One region of the Paraburkholderia sp. A1RI_3L genome, then DNA from elsewhere that is predicted to be linked to it. Evidence: predicted binding sites of a transcription regulator. Region 1 holds the regulator's gene; the other holds the start of a gene.
What was found. Region 1 encodes FliA, which starts transcription of late flagellar genes. Its sites were predicted from a motif close to CTAAAGTTTNNNNNNNNNNNGCCGNTA; they were not measured.
Positions count from the first base shown of each region.

Region 2: PXJ20_RS30940 (flagellin domain-containing protein) is a predicted target of FliA. The motif match lies at 3,156-3,182, and genes of this name have one in related genera.

Region 1 is NZ_JARCHA010000001.1:346,485-354,449, forward strand. It holds gene flgM (flagellar biosynthesis anti-sigma factor FlgM) at 224-577, shown strand; gene PXJ20_RS01690 (flagella synthesis protein FlgN) at 711-1,154, shown strand; gene PXJ20_RS01695 (hypothetical protein) at 1,399-1,842, opposite strand; gene PXJ20_RS01700 (RNA polymerase sigma factor FliA) at 2,237-2,971, opposite strand; gene PXJ20_RS01705 (AAA family ATPase) at 3,004-3,900, opposite strand; gene flhF (flagellar biosynthesis protein FlhF) at 3,893-6,016, opposite strand; gene flhA (flagellar biosynthesis protein FlhA) at 6,437-7,965, opposite strand, start outside.
Region 2 is NZ_JARCHA010000021.1:50,565-58,529, reverse strand. It holds gene PXJ20_RS30950 (hypothetical protein) at 960-1,112, shown strand; gene PXJ20_RS30945 (NRAMP family divalent metal transporter) at 1,171-2,838, shown strand; gene PXJ20_RS30940 (flagellin domain-containing protein) at 3,278-4,096, shown strand; gene PXJ20_RS30935 (hypothetical protein) at 4,272-4,520, opposite strand; gene PXJ20_RS30930 (transglutaminase family protein) at 4,701-5,603, opposite strand; gene PXJ20_RS30925 (circularly permuted type 2 ATP-grasp protein) at 5,600-7,965, opposite strand, start outside.

The sequences.
Region 1 (7,965 bases):
GTGGTTTCGACCGGGGCTGTTATGGCCCCTTGCGTGCAGCCGTCGCGCCTCGCGGCGCTTTGGCGGCCTTGCCGTCCATGCACTAAAGTTTGATTGGTACCTGCCGTTAATCCGGGCAAAGCGGCGCCCATGACGCGCCCCACCGTGGCCGAAGAAGGCCACGCGGAAGCCGGATTCCTCAGTCGAATCCGGGCACCGCGGTCAACCGTTCAGGAAGCCAATCGTGAAAGTCGATTCCACCAGCAATTCGAGCCTGCAGTCGCTAAAAGACGGGCTGCAGCGTACCCAGCAAGGCGAAACGGCCGCGTCTGGCGCGCAAGGCGCAGCCAGCAGCCCCGTACCGTCCACCGGCGGCGGCGCGTCCGGCGACGCGAACGTGAACCTGTCGGCGCTGTCGGCGCAACTGCGCGGCCTCGCCGCGTCCGGCGCGGCGGACATCGATACGGCACACGTCGAGTCGATCAAGCAGGCGCTGCGCGACGGCACCTTGAGTATTGATACCGGCAAGATTGCCGACGCCGTTCTCGAAACGGCACGTAGCCTGCTGCAAACGCGCGCGGGGTCGGCGGGGAGCTAACCCCGGTTGGCCAGCGCGTTCAGCGTGCCTCGCCGCACCTTCGGGCGAAGCGCGCACGTGCAGCAGCCAATTGACCACGGCTTGTGCGCCCCAGTCAGGGCGCGGCAAGCCGACTGCGAGTTGAGTGATTGTGATGAAAGACGCCCTCCTTGCCACCGTCATCGACGAATATGCCGCCGTCGAAGCGTTCGCTTCGGTGCTCGCGTGCGAAGAGAAGGCGTTGACCGCCGTCTCTCCGCTCGAACAGCTGCCGCCCATCATCGAGATGAAGACCGAACTGGTCGAAAAGCTCTCGGCGCTGGAAAAGCAGCGCGACGCGCAGCTTGCGGAGCTGGGCTTTCCGCCGGGCTGGCGCGGCATGGAGCTGGCCTCCGGCGCCGACCCGAGGCTCGCCACGCAATGGGCGCTGCTGCAAAAGGCGGCCGAACGCGCGAAACGCTCCAACGCCACCAACGGCGTGCTGATCCATACCCGCATGGAATACAACCGCCGCGCCCTCGACGTGCTCAAGGGCGCGCAGCATAAGGCCGGTTTGTACGGGCCGGATGGGCGAATTCCCGCGTTCGGGCGAGTTTGATCGATTTCCCCGGAGCCGGGTTTTGAGGCGCGCGGCGCGATGATCCGGGCGCAGCATCCTCGCTGAATTCGCCGGCCAGCCGCACCAAAAACCAACGGGCCGCACATCCTTGCGAATGTGCGGCCCGTTGTGTTTTCAAACCCTGGTTTTTAAACCCGGTTTTCAAGACCGGTTTTCAACCCCGGCCTTCAACCTCAGGCGTCGTTGCGCCTTTCTCGATCCTCTTGCCTTTGCTGCTCGCGGCTCAATCCCAGTGCTTGCGATGCTTGCGGTGGTGGCCGGTGCTGCGATAGCCGCGCTCGCCCTCGTCCGCGTAGGAGTTGCTGCGCGAGATGTTGCCGCCCAGTGCCGCGCCGGCACCACCGCCCAGTCCCGCACCGATCAGCCCGCCCGTGCGGCCGCCCATCGCGTTGCCTGCCGCCGTGCCCGCGCCGCCGCCCAGCGCACCGCCCACGATGGCGCCCGTACGTTCGCGCCGGTTCGACGTGACCGCAGCGCCTGCACCGCCGCCCACCGCACCGCCGATCACGGAGCCCGTGCTGCCGCCCAGCGCGCCGCCCACTGCGGCACCCGCCACCCCGCCGAGGCCCCCGCCGAGCGCATTGTTCAGGTCACCCGCCATAGCGGGCAGCGATACAGCGGCCGAAGCCGCGGTCAACACGGCGATTCCTGCGATTTTTTTGAGCATCTGGTTTAACCCCATTGTCTTCGTAATAACGCGGCGCAAGTGTAGCCACCCGTCAGAAAGGGTGGTGTAAGAAAATGTTAGTGGTGTTACGGCCTGAAGCGGCCCGATGAACGAGCCGGGAAGCCGGCCCGAAAGACGGCGAAAAAGCCGCCGAAGAATTGGAGGACGCGCGGACAGGGTGCGAATGACGTACCGCTCACGCAGCGGTGAAACGGCAGCAAAGCAGCCGCCCCACACAAGCCAGCACAGCGCCAGCCGAACCGATGCCGCCCGAGGCCCGGCGCCTTGGGCCCTGGGGTCCGGGGTCCGCTACCCGGCGCCCTCTAACGCCAACAACAGCGCCACCCGCCCGGAAAGGCGCGAACGCCCCTCGAACGCACCCCGCTCGGGTTTCTCAGTCGGCCTCGGCGCCCGCCCAGGCCAGTTCGCGCAGACGCGTGCGCAGACGCGCCACGGCCTGGCTGTGCAGCTGGCACACACGCGATTCGCTCACTTCCATCACCGCGCCGATTTCGCGCAGGTTCATGCCGCGCTCGTAGTAGAGCGACATCAAGAGCTTCTCGCGCTCAGGCAGCTTGTCGATGGCTTCCACCAGCGCCGCGCGCAGGCTTTCGTCGAGCAGCGCGGAAAGCGGATCCGAGTGATCGACGCAGTAGCGGTCGAGGAACGGCTCGTCGTCCGCGGACCGGTCGAAGTCTTCGTAGTAGATCAGCTGGCTGCCATGCAGGTCCTGCAGCATGGACTGATATTCGTCGAGCGGCATCTTGAGATGCCCGGCGATCTCCGTCTCGCTCGCCGAACGGCCCAGCTGCTGCTCCACCTGGTGCACCGCGCTCTCCACCTCGCGCGACGTGCGCCGCAGGCTGCGCGGCAGCCAGTCGTTGCTGCGCAGCTCGTCGAGCATGGCGCCGCGAATGCGCTGGCTCGCGTAGGTTTCGAACTGCGCGCCCTGATCTTCCTTGTAGCGGCTCGCCGCATCGAGCAGACCGATCATGCCGGCCTGGATCAGATCGTCCAGATCCACGCTCGCCGGCATCTTGGCCACGAGCTGCAAACCGAGACGTCTTACGAGCGGCGCGTACTTCGCCAGCACCTCGTCCTGCGAAATCTTTCCCTGAGCGTTATACATCGTGCTCTCCTGCCTGAAGTCCCCGAGTGGCGTCACGCATGCTGCGCCGACGGCCATTCGGCGGCCGGGTCGGCCTGCCACATGGATGGCGATGGGGCCGACGTTGTTACGGTCGGGCGCGTCATGGCCGCGCGCGACGACATGGCTGGCCGCATGGGCCAGTACTGCAGTTCTGCGGCGACATGCCGGTAGTCGCGCGCGGCGGCCGTGGACGGAAAAGCGTCCACGATGCAGCGTGCGAGCTCGACGGCCCGCGCCATGTGTGGGTCAGCCGCAATGCAGCCTGCGTTTTCGAGCGAGACGGTGAGGTAACGACCCGCCACGCCTGCGAGGTTCTCGAATGCCGTGTGGGCATCGGCCGCGCTTTGGACGTAATTGACGAGCACGCGGAACTGCGCGATTGCGTGCGCGAAATGAAGACGTTTCATGGCGGCGTAGGCATCGGTGATGGCCTGCGCCGAGACGCGCGTCACGACCATCACGTCGTGCGAGCGCATGGCGAGCCCGGAGAGCGCGCCGTTTCTGTCGAGCCCGGCGTCGATCAGCACGACGTCGGCGGGGCCGTTCAGCACGAGTCCGTACTGTTCGGCGCTATAGCCTTCCTGGCTGCCGCGCCAGGCCGAGAGCACGCCGAAGCCGAGCGGATGCCGGCTCACGGCCGCCGCGAGAGACACCTCGCCGCGCATCACGCCGGCGAGATTCCCCACGCGTTGCATGCCGCCAAGCGTGGCGCTCACCGACCGGTCGCCCAGGCACTCGTCGATGACGAGCACGTCTTTGCCCTGCTCGGCCAATGCCGCTGCAAGGTTCACTACTGTCGTGGTGCGTCCGACGCTCTCCGAGCCGCCGGTCACCGCGATCACTCGCGAGCCGCTGCGGGCGAGCAGCCGCCGCAGCCCCTCCGCCTGGTCGGCTACGAATTTATCCAAAGCGAACCTCGTGCAGGTCGGCATTCGAACGCGTGGACAGCGCCGAGAGCAGCGCCGGGATGTCGTCTTCGTGCGGCACGAAGGGCGAGTGCTCGCGCGGAATGCAGAACGCGCTGCGGATCAGGAAACGCTTCGTCGCCACATAGAGGTTCTCGGGCACCTTCTGGCCGGTCGACACGTAGTGAACCGGCAGCCGGTAGCGCAGCACGGTGTCCAGCGCGCCGCCCAGGTTGGTGGCCTCGTCGAGCTTGGTGAGAATGCAGCCCGCGAGCGGCGCCTTGTCCGGCGTGCTCTGGTAGGCCTGCACCACTTCGTTGAGCGTGTCGCCGTGGCTCGTTGCGGACATCAGCAAGAGACGCTGCACCGGCTGGCCGGCGCTGCACAGCATGGCGATCTGGTCGGTCACGGCGCGGTCGCGCTGGCTCATGCCGATCGTGTCGATCAGCACGATGTGCTTGTTCTTGAGTTCGGTGAGCGCGAGCTGCAGGTCGGCGCCGTCGCGCACCGCGTGCACCGACACGCCGAGAATGCGGCCGAAGATGCGCAGTTGCTCGTGGCCGCCAATGCGGTAGCTGTCCGTGGTGAGCAGCGCCACCTTGCTCGCGCCGAAGCGCATCACGCAGCGCGCGGCGAGCTTCGCCGTGGTCGTGGTCTTGCCGACGCCCGTGGGGCCCATCAGCGCGAACACGCCGCCGCGTTCCATGAGCGCGTCTTCGTTTTCGAGCACGGGCAGGTTCGATTCGAGCACCGACTGCGCCCATTCCAGCGCGCCTTCCGGGTCTTTGCCTTCGGGCAGGTTGTCCACCACCATCTTCACGAGCTGGGCCGAGAAGCCGGCGGCGAACAGCTGCTTGGTGAGCGCGCCGTGCGTGGGGCTGCGGCGTTGGCGCTCGCCCCAGAGGAGTCCGGCGAACTGCTCTTCCATCATGCCGCGCATGGAGGCCAGCTCGCTCATCACCGTTTCGTTCACCACCTGTTCGATGCGGGCCTTGATGGCTTCCGTGACGCTGGCCGAGGCGTTCGCGCCTGCGGCATCGGCGGCGGTCCTGGCGTTGCCCGAGGGCGTGGCCGATTGCGTCGGCGGCTGGCTGTTGCCCGGCAGATCGAAGGCCGGTGAGATGCGCTGCGTGGCGCGGCGCGCCGCCAGTTGAGCCGCTTCGCGCGCCCAGTCCGGCGTGCTGACGTTGAGCACGCCCTCGCCTTGCGGGCGGGGCTGGCCATGTTCGGCGTGCGGGTCGGCGGGCATGCCGAGTCCCTTGGCCATGGCGTCGGCGGGCGTCATACCTGCGGCTTTCGTGCTGTGACCCGCGCTGTGACCCGCGCCTTGACCTTCGCTGTCCTTGTCGGCAATGCGGCGTGCGTGGTCGATGAGCCAGGGGTTCGTTTCGGCCATGGTGCGCGGAGCGTGTGCCTTGTCCGAGTAGGACGGCACAGCCGATGCCGGCATGGTCACGCCTGCGGCCGGCGTCGCGAACCCCGCGGCGCGGCTCGCCGCCGGCACATGAGCGGCCGGATGAGCGGCCGGATGAGCGGGAGCGTGCGCCGGCGTGGGACGCGCAGCCGGACGAGCCGGTGCACCCGCCTGGATAGTCGCGGGTTCGGCGGCGAAGCGGTCCGCGCCGCCGCCGGTATCGGCCTGGCCTGCGGGCTGGGCCGCAGACTGAGCCATAAACGCGCCCGGGCGGTCCAGCGCGGCACCGCGCGTGGCGAGCGCGCCGCCTGCTTGCGCTTCGGGCTTGGCCACCGGTTGCGCGGCGGCGTTCATGTAGGGCGAAGCGTCGTCTTCGTCGTCCGACGCGGACAGGCGGTCCGCGCCCGCTTCCGGGCTTGCCCCGAACACCGACGAGAACACGTCCGGCATGCCGTTCGCGTAGGGGTTGCCGGCAACCGGCGCGGCGGCGCTGCGCGGCAAGCCGCGCGAAGCAGCACCCGCGTTGGCGCCTTCACCCGCGGCAGGCGCGATGGCCGCGAGTTCGCGGTCGGCTACGGCGACGATCTCGACGCTGCCGTCGTCGAGCGTGCGATTCGACAGCACCACTGCGTCAGGACCCAGCACTTCGCGCACTTGGCGCAGCGCGTCGCGGCTGGTGGCACCGATAAATTTGCGGATGTTCAAGCTGACCCCCGATGAGGTTGACGACCCTGACGTGGCGTTTCAATTGCGAGGCGCCAGCTTCGTTGCGCGGTGGCTCCGCAGGAACCTGGTGCGCGGCAAAGCCTTTGCCGATGGTGAAATTATTGAGGAGGTGAACGCCGGACTATCGATGGATCAGCGCGGGGAAAAGCAGGCAATTCGTTTGATCGGGTCGAAAGGGGGGCTGCGGGGAGGCGCTGAGGGGAGACTGCGGAGGTACTGCGGAAACACTGAGGGAGTACTGCGGAGGCACCGCGAAGGCACTGCGAGAGTACTGCGGACGTGCCCGCCGCAGCGCCGAACGGCACACCGGACAGGCCGGCGTCGCGCCAACCCAAGCCATGCCCGGCCCCGCCCCAGGCACAGCGAAGACGGCAAGCGCCGCAACCGGCGCCCGCCCCGTCAAGCCGTGCCGATCAGATTGACCACCTTGACGTGCCGCGTGTCCGGCACTTCGGCGTAGGAGAGCACCTTCAGCTGCGGCAGGCTGCGCCGCAGGAAGCGCGCGAGCATGGCGCGCAGCGAGTGCTGCACGAGCAGCACTGGCGCAAGCCCCAGGCTTTGCTGGCGCGTCATCGCCTTCTGGGTCTGTTCGAGCAGCGTATGGGCGAGCCCCGGTTCCAGGCCCGGGTTCGCCCCCGTGGTGAGCGCCTGGGACAGCACGCGCTCAAGATTGGCGTCCAGACCCATCACCTGCATGTCGCCGTTGCCGGGGAACCACTGCTGCGTAATGGCGCGGCCCAGCGCGAGGCGCACGATGGCCGTGAGGTCGTGCGGGTCGCTGATCTTCGGCGCGTGTTCGGCCAGCGCTTCGAGAATGGTGCGCATGTCGCGGATGGGCACCGCCTCGTCCAGCAGGTTTTGCAGCACCTTCTGCAGCGTCGTGACGGGCAGCGCCTTCGGCACGAGGTCGTCGACGAGCGAGGGCGTGTCCTTCTGCATGCGCTCGAGCAGCGCCTGCACTTCCTGGCGGCCCAGCAGTTCGGACGCGTGCGTCACCACGAGGTGGTTCAGGTGCGTGGCGACCACGGTGCTCGAATCCACCACCGTGTAGCCGTACACCTGCGCCTGCTCGCGCAGGTTGGTATCGATCCAGATGGCGGGCAGGCCGAAAGCCGGGTCCTGGGTGGGCGTGCCCGGCAGCGCGGCCGTGACCTGCCCCGGGTTGATAGCGAGCCATTGGCCCGGATACGCCTCGCCCGTGCCCACCTCCACGCCTTTGAGCGCGATGCGGTAAGCGTTGGGCCGCAGTTCGAGGTTGTCGCGAATATGAATCACAGGCGGCAGGAAGCCGATTTCCTGCGCGAACTTCTTGCGGATGCTCTTGATGCGCTTGAGCAGCTCACCGTCCGAATTCTTGTCGACGAGCGGAATCAGGCGGTAGCCCACTTCGAGGCCCAGCGTGTCGATGAGCGCCACGTCGTCCCAGCTGGCTTCGGTGTTCTCGGCCGGCGCGAGCGCAGCGGGCGCCACGTCCACGAGTGCCGCGGAGGTCTTCTTTTCCTCGCCGCGCTTCTTCATGACGCGGCCCAGCTGGATGGCGCCGCCGCCCAGCACCAGAAACGCGAAGTGCGGCATGCCCGGAATCAGGCCCATCAATACGAGAATCACGCCCGTAATCATCAGCACGCGCGGATTCGTGAAGAGCTGGCCGGTGAGCTGGGTGCCGATGTCCTCGTTGGTCGCCACGCGCGACACGATCACGCCCGCCGCCGTGGAGATCACGAGCGACGGAATCTGCGCCACGAGGCCGTCGCCGATGGTGAGCAGCGTGTAGTTCTTGCCCGCCGCGGCGAAGCTCATGTCGTGCTGCACGACGCCCACAATCAGCCCGCCGATGATGTTGATCACCATGATGAGCAGGCCGGCAATGGCGTCACCGCGCACGAACTTGCTGGCACCGTCCATGGAGCCGTAGAACTCGGCTTCCT
Region 2 (7,965 bases), on a different contig from region 1:
GCGCGGCCATGAAAACAGCAGCGGCTTGTGAGACGAGCGCGAGAGCGCCGTGATGAAGCGCGCTAACCCGACTGCGGCGAGCTAGCGGCGAAAGTGAAACCCTGCCCGCTATTTCGCGGCCATGCCGCCGGCCTCAGCCGACAAGGGACATCCACTACAGGAGCCTGCGTTCACGAGGACTTCCTTTCCGTTGAAAACGGGCCGGATTGTATGCGGGGCGCGAACGGGACAGCAAGCAAAAATGACGTAAACGCACGGCGGCGCGAATTATTCATCTGACCGTACTCATTTCATTTTGCTTTCGCGCTCGAACGTGCCCGGCGCGATGTGTGACGCGAGAAACAGAGCCAGCAAAATACCTTTGTTCTGCTTATCGAAGTCGTTGACTTGTTATTCGGCGGGCGCCTAAAATTCGAGCATCTTCACAAGCGGGGCGAATGCCTTGGATACCTGCAGTAGTCGATCTTCGAACAGATTCACTGCCTGACCGGCAGGACGTCCGCGCTCTCTTCTTCAAGCCGCCGTCTTGCCAGCAGGCAGACGGTGCGCGTCGCAGTCTCTTCCCTTCGTGCACCCTTGTTCGCGCCATGTGGCGCGCCGCAACCTGCGTCCGCTCGTTGCGCGCATTCGCATGGCAGTTGCACCCGCGGCTCGCGCCGGGGGTGCCGTTCGTACGTGCCTTGCCGCCTCACTGCATATCGGGCGGCAGGCGCGAGCGTGAACCAATGCGTCCGTCGCGCGCAGTTTGAACCAGCGTGAAAGACACAGCGATAAAGGAGCCGGAATGTCCGACAGCGACCCTGAACCCTTATGCCCGAATTGCCCCACATGCCCGCTATGGGCGCTTTCCTGTTTAGCTGAGGAAAGCGAGTAGACGTCCTTCACTGCGCGCGCAAAGCGCCTTTCTCCGTCTGCTGGCTTTCCGCTCAATGCGTCCCCAAGACGCACGGAGAAACATCATGAACTTCGGCCTGCTCGTCTCCCAACTGCCGCGCGTGCGCGAATCGCACGCGCACTACGACACCCTGCTTTCGCTGCAACCCCGTGAATCGCGGCTGCTTGTACGGCTCTGGCTACGGCTCTGGCGCAGCCTCGTGAACCGCGTCGCCTGACGCGCCGCAAGCGCACATTCATCTCATTCGACAAACCGCTACTCGGGGAGAAAAACCAATGTCCACGCCAGCGAATGTTTCACCACCACGCAGCCTTCAGCGAAGCGCCGTTCTGGACGATGCTCACCTGGGCGACATCAAGGGCGCACTCGGCACCATCGCTCACCATGACACTGCGCCGCGCACGCATTGGGGTGCCCGGCTGCGCACGCTGCTCGCCATTCTGGGTCCCGGCCTCATCGTGATGGTAGGCGACAACGATGCAGGCGCATTCGGCACCTACACGCAGGCGGGGCAGAACTACGGCACCTCCTTGTTATGGACGATGCTGCTGCTCGTGCCGGTACTGTTCGTCAACCAGGAGATGGTATTGCGCCTCGGCGCAGTGACAGGCGTGGGCCACGCGCGCCTCATTTTCGAACGCTTCGGCAAGTTCTGGGGCGCCTTCAGCGTGATCGATCTGTTCTTGCTGAACGCACTCACCATCGTCACGGAATTCATCGGCATGACGTTCGTGCTCGACTTCTTCGGCGTGTCGAAGGTTGCGGGTGTCTGCATCGCGGCGGCGCTCACCATGGCCGCCGTCAGTACCGGAAATTTTCAGCGCTTCGAGCGTTTTGCGGTGTTCCTGTGCGCATTGAGCCTGTTGCTCGTGCCGGTGCTCGTGACCATTCATCCGCCCCTGAGCCAGATGACGCACGATTTCCTCGTGCCCGGCTGGCCCTCGCACGGCAAGCTCGCGGACGTGATGCTGCTCGTGATCGGCATCGTGGGCACGACCGTGGCGCCGTGGCAGTTGTTCTTCCAGCAGAGCTACGTGATCGACAAGCGCATCACGCCGCGTTTCATGAAGTACGAGAAGATCGATCTCTGGATCGGCATTGCGTTCGTACTGATCGGCGCCGTGGCGATGATGGCCTTCTGCGCGGCACTCTACGCAGGCAAGCCCGAAGCGGGCAACTTCACGGACGCAGGCGGCGTGATCGCGAGTCTCGAAAAGTACGCGGGCCGCACGCCAGCCGTGTTGTTCGCCATCGCGCTGTTCGATGCCGCCATCATCGGCGCCGCAGCCGTATCGCTCTCCACGGCCTATGCGATCGGCGACGTATTCAAGATTCGCCACTCGCTGCATCGCGGCGTGTCGGACGCGAAGGGCTTCTATCTCGTGTACTTCGGCATCGTTGCCGCCGCTGCGGCGCTCGTGCTGATTCCCGGCAGTCCGCTCGGACTGCTCACGGAAGCCGTGCAAACACTGGCTGGCGTGCTGCTGCCCAGCGCCACGGTGTTCCTGCTTCTGCTGTGCAACGACAAGGCCGTGCTCGGACCGTGGGCGAACACGATGAAGCTGAATGTCTTCACCGCGGCCGTCATCTGGGTGCTCGTGATGTTGTCAGTCATCCTCACGGCATCGGTGATGTATCCGGACATCAGTGGTCACACGATCATCGCCGTGCTCGCGGGCGGCACACTGCTCGCAGTGGTGGGCGGTATCGCGACGATCGGGTTGCGCTACGTTCGTCGTGAAGCGGTGGACACAGCAACGGCGAGCGCCCCGGCACACGAGCAATCGTCTCGCGACACCTGGCGCATGCCGCCGCTTCACGAGTTGCCGCCGCCCAGCGTGACGCTTGCAAGCCGCGTATGGATGGCCGTGCTGCGCGGCTACCTCATGATTGCCGTAGGGCTCGTGGTCGTGAAGATCGTGCAGATGATGTTGCTCAAATAGCAAAGGTCATACGATCGACACAGAGCACGCCCGTAGCAGAACGCAGCTTAAGGGATGCTTAAGAACGGCAGCGCGCGCATCGGAAAAGCGCGAAAAGTTCGTGGAACACCGAGGAAGAGAGCGTAAGCACTTGCACTAAGCAGGGTATGTTCCGCTTGTCGAACCCTGCTCTAAGCACGCATAATGCTTGCACACCGCGCGATTCCTGCGACAGGGCGTACGGTGCTCGGATGTAGTACGAGGATTTTGTACCGGCCACCTGGCCGGTATTTTTTTGGGCCTCACACAATACTTCGCAGTCCCACGAACAATCCCCTCTCAAGTTGTTCGATCTGGAGCCGATAACACGGACAGGTTGCTGGTCCACGGACCGACAAGTACATCGCCGGCAACCTAACTCGTTATCAAACGCACATCCGCACTCCAATCGAGGGGATTCATGCTTAATATCAATACCAACATCCTGTCGCTGACGACGCAGACGAACCTGTCCGGCTCGCAAAGCGCCCTGTCGCAGGCCATCAACCGTCTGTCGTCGGGCAAGCGCGTGAACACCGCCGCTGACGACGCCGCCGGCCTCGCGATCGCGACCAGCCAGACCGCCGCCATCAACGCGCTGAATCAAGGCGTGATGAACGCGAACAACGGCATTTCGATGGTGCAGACCGCCTCGGGCGCGATCTCGTCGACCGTGGCCAACCTGCAGCGTATCCGCCAGCTGGCCGTGGAATCGGGCGACGGCTCGCTCGGCTCGGCAGCGCAAGCGAACCTGCAGACTGAAGTCACGACGCGTCTGACGGAAATCAACCGCGTTGAAACGCAAACGACGTTCAACGGCCAGAATGTGCTCGGCGGCCTCGGCAGCGTGGACTTCCAGATCGGCGCATCGGCGAACCAGACCATCACGGCGAACTTCGGTTCGACCACGTGGAATGCATCGGGCCTGGGCGTTTCGGGCATCGACATCTCGACCACGTCGGGTGCACAGAACGCGATCACCGCAATCGACGCAGCGCTCTCGCAAGTCAACAACTTCCAGGCAACGCTGGGTGCAACGCAGAACACGTTCCAGTCCGCTATCAGCAACACGCAGACGGAATCGACCAACCTGAGCGCTGCCAAGTCGCAGATCGTCGATGCGGACTTCGCTTCGGAAACGGCGAACCTCTCGAAAGCACAAGTGCTGCAGCAAGCCGGTATCTCGGTGCTCGCGCAAGCGAACTCGCTGCCGCAGCAAGTGCTGAAGCTCCTGCAGTAAGCATCGAACGCGCGACGCGCTTATTGCTTGCGTCGCGCGATATTCAGCGCGTGGGGCCGCCCTGGGTGGCCGGCGTGCTGTCGAAGGTGGACGGTGAAAGCCGCCCACCTTTTTTCATGGGAGCGCGCTTCGATGATGTCCCGCGTGAAGCGAACGTATGCGTCGCGCCTCGGCTTCACTCCATACGCAACGCCGATACCTCGCTGGCGAGCAACGCGCGCAATTCGCTTTCATCGGGCTGCGTTCCCCAGTTGCGCGCGCCGGCTACCGATGCAATCGCGAACCACGAGTTGGGCGGAAACCATTCGTGAAGCAGCGCGCCGTCGCGCAGGATGCGAAGGCGTCCCGTCTCTTCGCTGTACTCGGCACACATCTCCACGTTGTCGAATTGCGCGGTCACCGTCCGGTTCCTGGGTGGCAGCATGGGGCACTCCTGTCGGCTGATGGATCGTGGGCAGGGTGCGACAAATGCCCGCACCATGCGACGTCCGGCCCGAGGGGCCGTGGACGGGAGTCTACGCATCCGAGCGTTTGACAGGTGCAACGTGTCTGCGAGTTTGGTAACGCCGGGTTACGGTATGCGCGAAAACGCACGCAGACGGCACTAGGCCAGGGTCGGCTCGCCGCCCGTAACGTGCACGGCCACTTCGACCTGATGCTCGCCGCCGCCGAGAATCATGCCGCGCAGCAGGGACACGTCGCTATAGTCGCGCCCTGTGGCGAGCGTGACGTGATCGAGATCGGCGAGCACGTCGTTGGTCGGATCGAGATCGATCCAGCCCACGCCCGGGCAAAACACGGAGACCCACGCATGCGACGCATCGGCACCGATCAGACGCGGCGCGCCTTCGGGCGGGTCAGTTCGCAGATAGCCGCTCACATAACGCGCGGGCAAACCGAGCGTACGCAGGCACCCGATCATCACCTGTGCGAAGTCCTGACACACGCCGTGCTTGAGTTCGAACGCGCGCGCAGCCGGGGTATCGAAGGTGGTCGCGGCGGGCTTGTACTTGAAGTCGGCGTAGATGCGATGCATGAGGTCGATCGCGCCCGCTGCAAGCGGCGTATCCGGCGTGAAACTGTGCTGTGCATAGGCACGCAGCTCAGGCAGAAGCGCGATGTTGGGTGATGCAAAGCAGAACTCGGTTTCGGGATGAAACGCGCCGCCCGCGCGAAAACGCAGCGCCTGCGCAACTTCTTCCCAAGACGGCGTGGCCTCGGGATCCAGCGATGCCCAGCGCGGCGACAGCAGCACGGTGGTCTCGCTCGTCATCTTCAGGTAGTCGTGCGGCGAGTCGAACGAGAAATAGAGCAGGTCGTTGCCGAACGCGTCCACGCGGCTCGTCCGATACGAAGGCTCGGGTTCGATGCGCTCGCTGTGCGCCATCACGCGCTGCCACGCACACGTGAGCGGGCGGATCGTCGCGAGATGCTGCGCGGTCTCCACGAGCGTGGAATAGCGGTACACGGTGTGATGCGAGACAGTCAGCACGACATCGCCGCTCATGGCGCCACCTGCTCGGCAAGCGAATTCGCGTGGCTGAAGTAACGCGCGCTGATCTCGTTCGAAGCCGCGGCAACGTAGGCGCCCAGCTGTTCGCACAGATCGAGCAGCATCGGAAAGCGGCCGTTCTCGCCAGGCTCGCACAACTGCTCGAGCGTGGGCAATGCCGCAACCGGCGGCATAAGTTCAGCGAACGGCGCGCGGCGCGTGCCGCCCGCCGCCACGGCAATTTCGTCGAGCTTCTTGCGCAGGCGGTCGTAGACGCCATAGAGGCCGCGCGGGTTGGTGGGGTCGATCACGAGCAGATCGAGCAGCGCCGGCACCTCGAAGCGCCCAGGATAAAGCGAGCGATACGTGAGCGTGCAATCGAACAGTTGCAGCAGCAGATCGAAGCCGGCGGGCGTAGCGAGCCGGCCTTCGCTCGCAATGACGTGCAGGAACGTCGTCATCGTGGCCACACGCTCGATGTGACGGCCAACGAAAAGCAGCCGCCACGCTTCGTCACGCGTCATGCGGTCGCCCTGCGCGCCGCTGATGGCCGAAAGCTGCGTGGCGAGGTCTTCCAGCGCCTTCATCAGCTTCATGCGGTCGTATGGCTCGTAGCGGTCGCGGGCGGTGCCATTGCCGCCATTGCCGCCGTTAGCGCCATTCCCACCGTTGCCGCTGCCGTTGCCCGAGCCGGGCCCGCCGCTCTCGAACATCTGACGCTGCCCGCCTGGCGCGAGCGACAGCACGCTCAGCGCGTCGCGAAAATCATTGCGCGCCGCGAGGATGGTGCGCCAGTGGTCGTTGGAAAGCCGCCCTCGCACCTCGCCGCTCGCCCTCGCCTGGCTCGCGAGATTCTGGCCGATGCTCGCGTACCCCGCGTTCTCGTGCAGATTCGCAACGAGCACGCGCTCGAACGCGTGAGGCGAACTGTGCGCAAGCGTATCGACGGATGGAATCAGCCCGCACTGCGCCGCGAGTTCCGTTAGCGTTCCGAACATTTCATCGGCGTCGTTGCTTTCGAGCGACCCGAGTATCAGCCGGCACAGCCGCACGTTGTTTTCGGCGCGCTCGCCGTAGCGGCCGCCCCAGAACAGGTTTTCCGCCGCACGGCTCGATACCATGCGATGCCGGCGCGCAAGGTCGCCCGGCTTCATCGGCGACGGCAGCAGCGAGAAAGTGGAACCGGGCTGACTCGACAGCACCCAGGTGTCCACACTGCTGCCGCCGAACTGCATCGAAACCGACGTCTGATGCTCCGCCGCAAGACGCGTGAAGCCGCCGGGCAGCATGTGCCAGTCGCCGTTCAAGTCGGCAATGGCGTAGACGCGCAGCACCGAGGGCCGGCCGCCCAGCGTGCCCTCCTCGTAGCGCGGCGTGTAGGAATACGGCAATGGCTGCTGGATGGTGAACGCGTCCGCGGCCTGTTCGATGCGCTCGGCCCAATCGGCCAGGCGCTGTGGCCCGCGCGCCATGCCGGCCGGAATGTTCGGCGCGCCGGGACCCACGCGGCCTTGCATGCCCGGCCACGTGGGCACGAGAAACGCTTCGGAGAGCTGCGCGAACGCCTGCTGGCGCGCCGCTTCCTCGCCGCACCACCATGTGGGCACGCTGGGCAGCGCAAGCGGTTCATTGAGCACCGCCGCGGCAATGCCGGGCAGGAAGCCATGCAGCGCGGGCGACTCCACGAAGCCCGCGCCCGGCATGTTCGACACCATCACGTTGCCGGCGCGCATTACCTGGAGCAGTCCCGGCACGCCGATGGTGGAATCGGCCCGCAATTCCACCGGGTCGCAGAACGCGTCATCCAACCGGCGCAGCAGGCCGTGCACGCGTTCCAGCCCGCCCAGCGTCTTCAGATACAGCATGTCGTTGCGCACCGTGAGGTCTTTGCCCTCCACGAGCGTCAGGCCCAGGTAGCGCGCGAGAAACACGTGCTCGAAGTAGGTCTCGCTGAAGGGCCCTGGCGTCAAAAGCGCGATGTGCGGCGAGTCGCCCTTTGCCTTGCGCTCGTCTTCGCGCATCGTCGCGCGCGCGGCCTGGGCCAACGTGGCGATGAGCTGCGAATACATGGGCGCAAGGCGCCTCACGCGCAGCGAGCGGAATGCATCGGTAAAGAGGCTCGAGACGATCAGCCGGTTTTCCAGCGCATAACCCAGGCCCGAAGGCGCTTCGGTGCGCTGCGACATCACCGTCCATTCGCCCGTAGGCGCGCGCGCCAGGTCCACCGCCACAATCTGCAGATACTGGCCGCCCGGCGGCGTAAAACCCTTCACCGCGCGCAGATAGCCAGGGTGGCCGTACACCAGCGCGGGCGGCAACAGGCCGCGCTGCAGCAACGTCTGTTCGCCATAGACGTCGGCCACGATGGCGTTGAGCA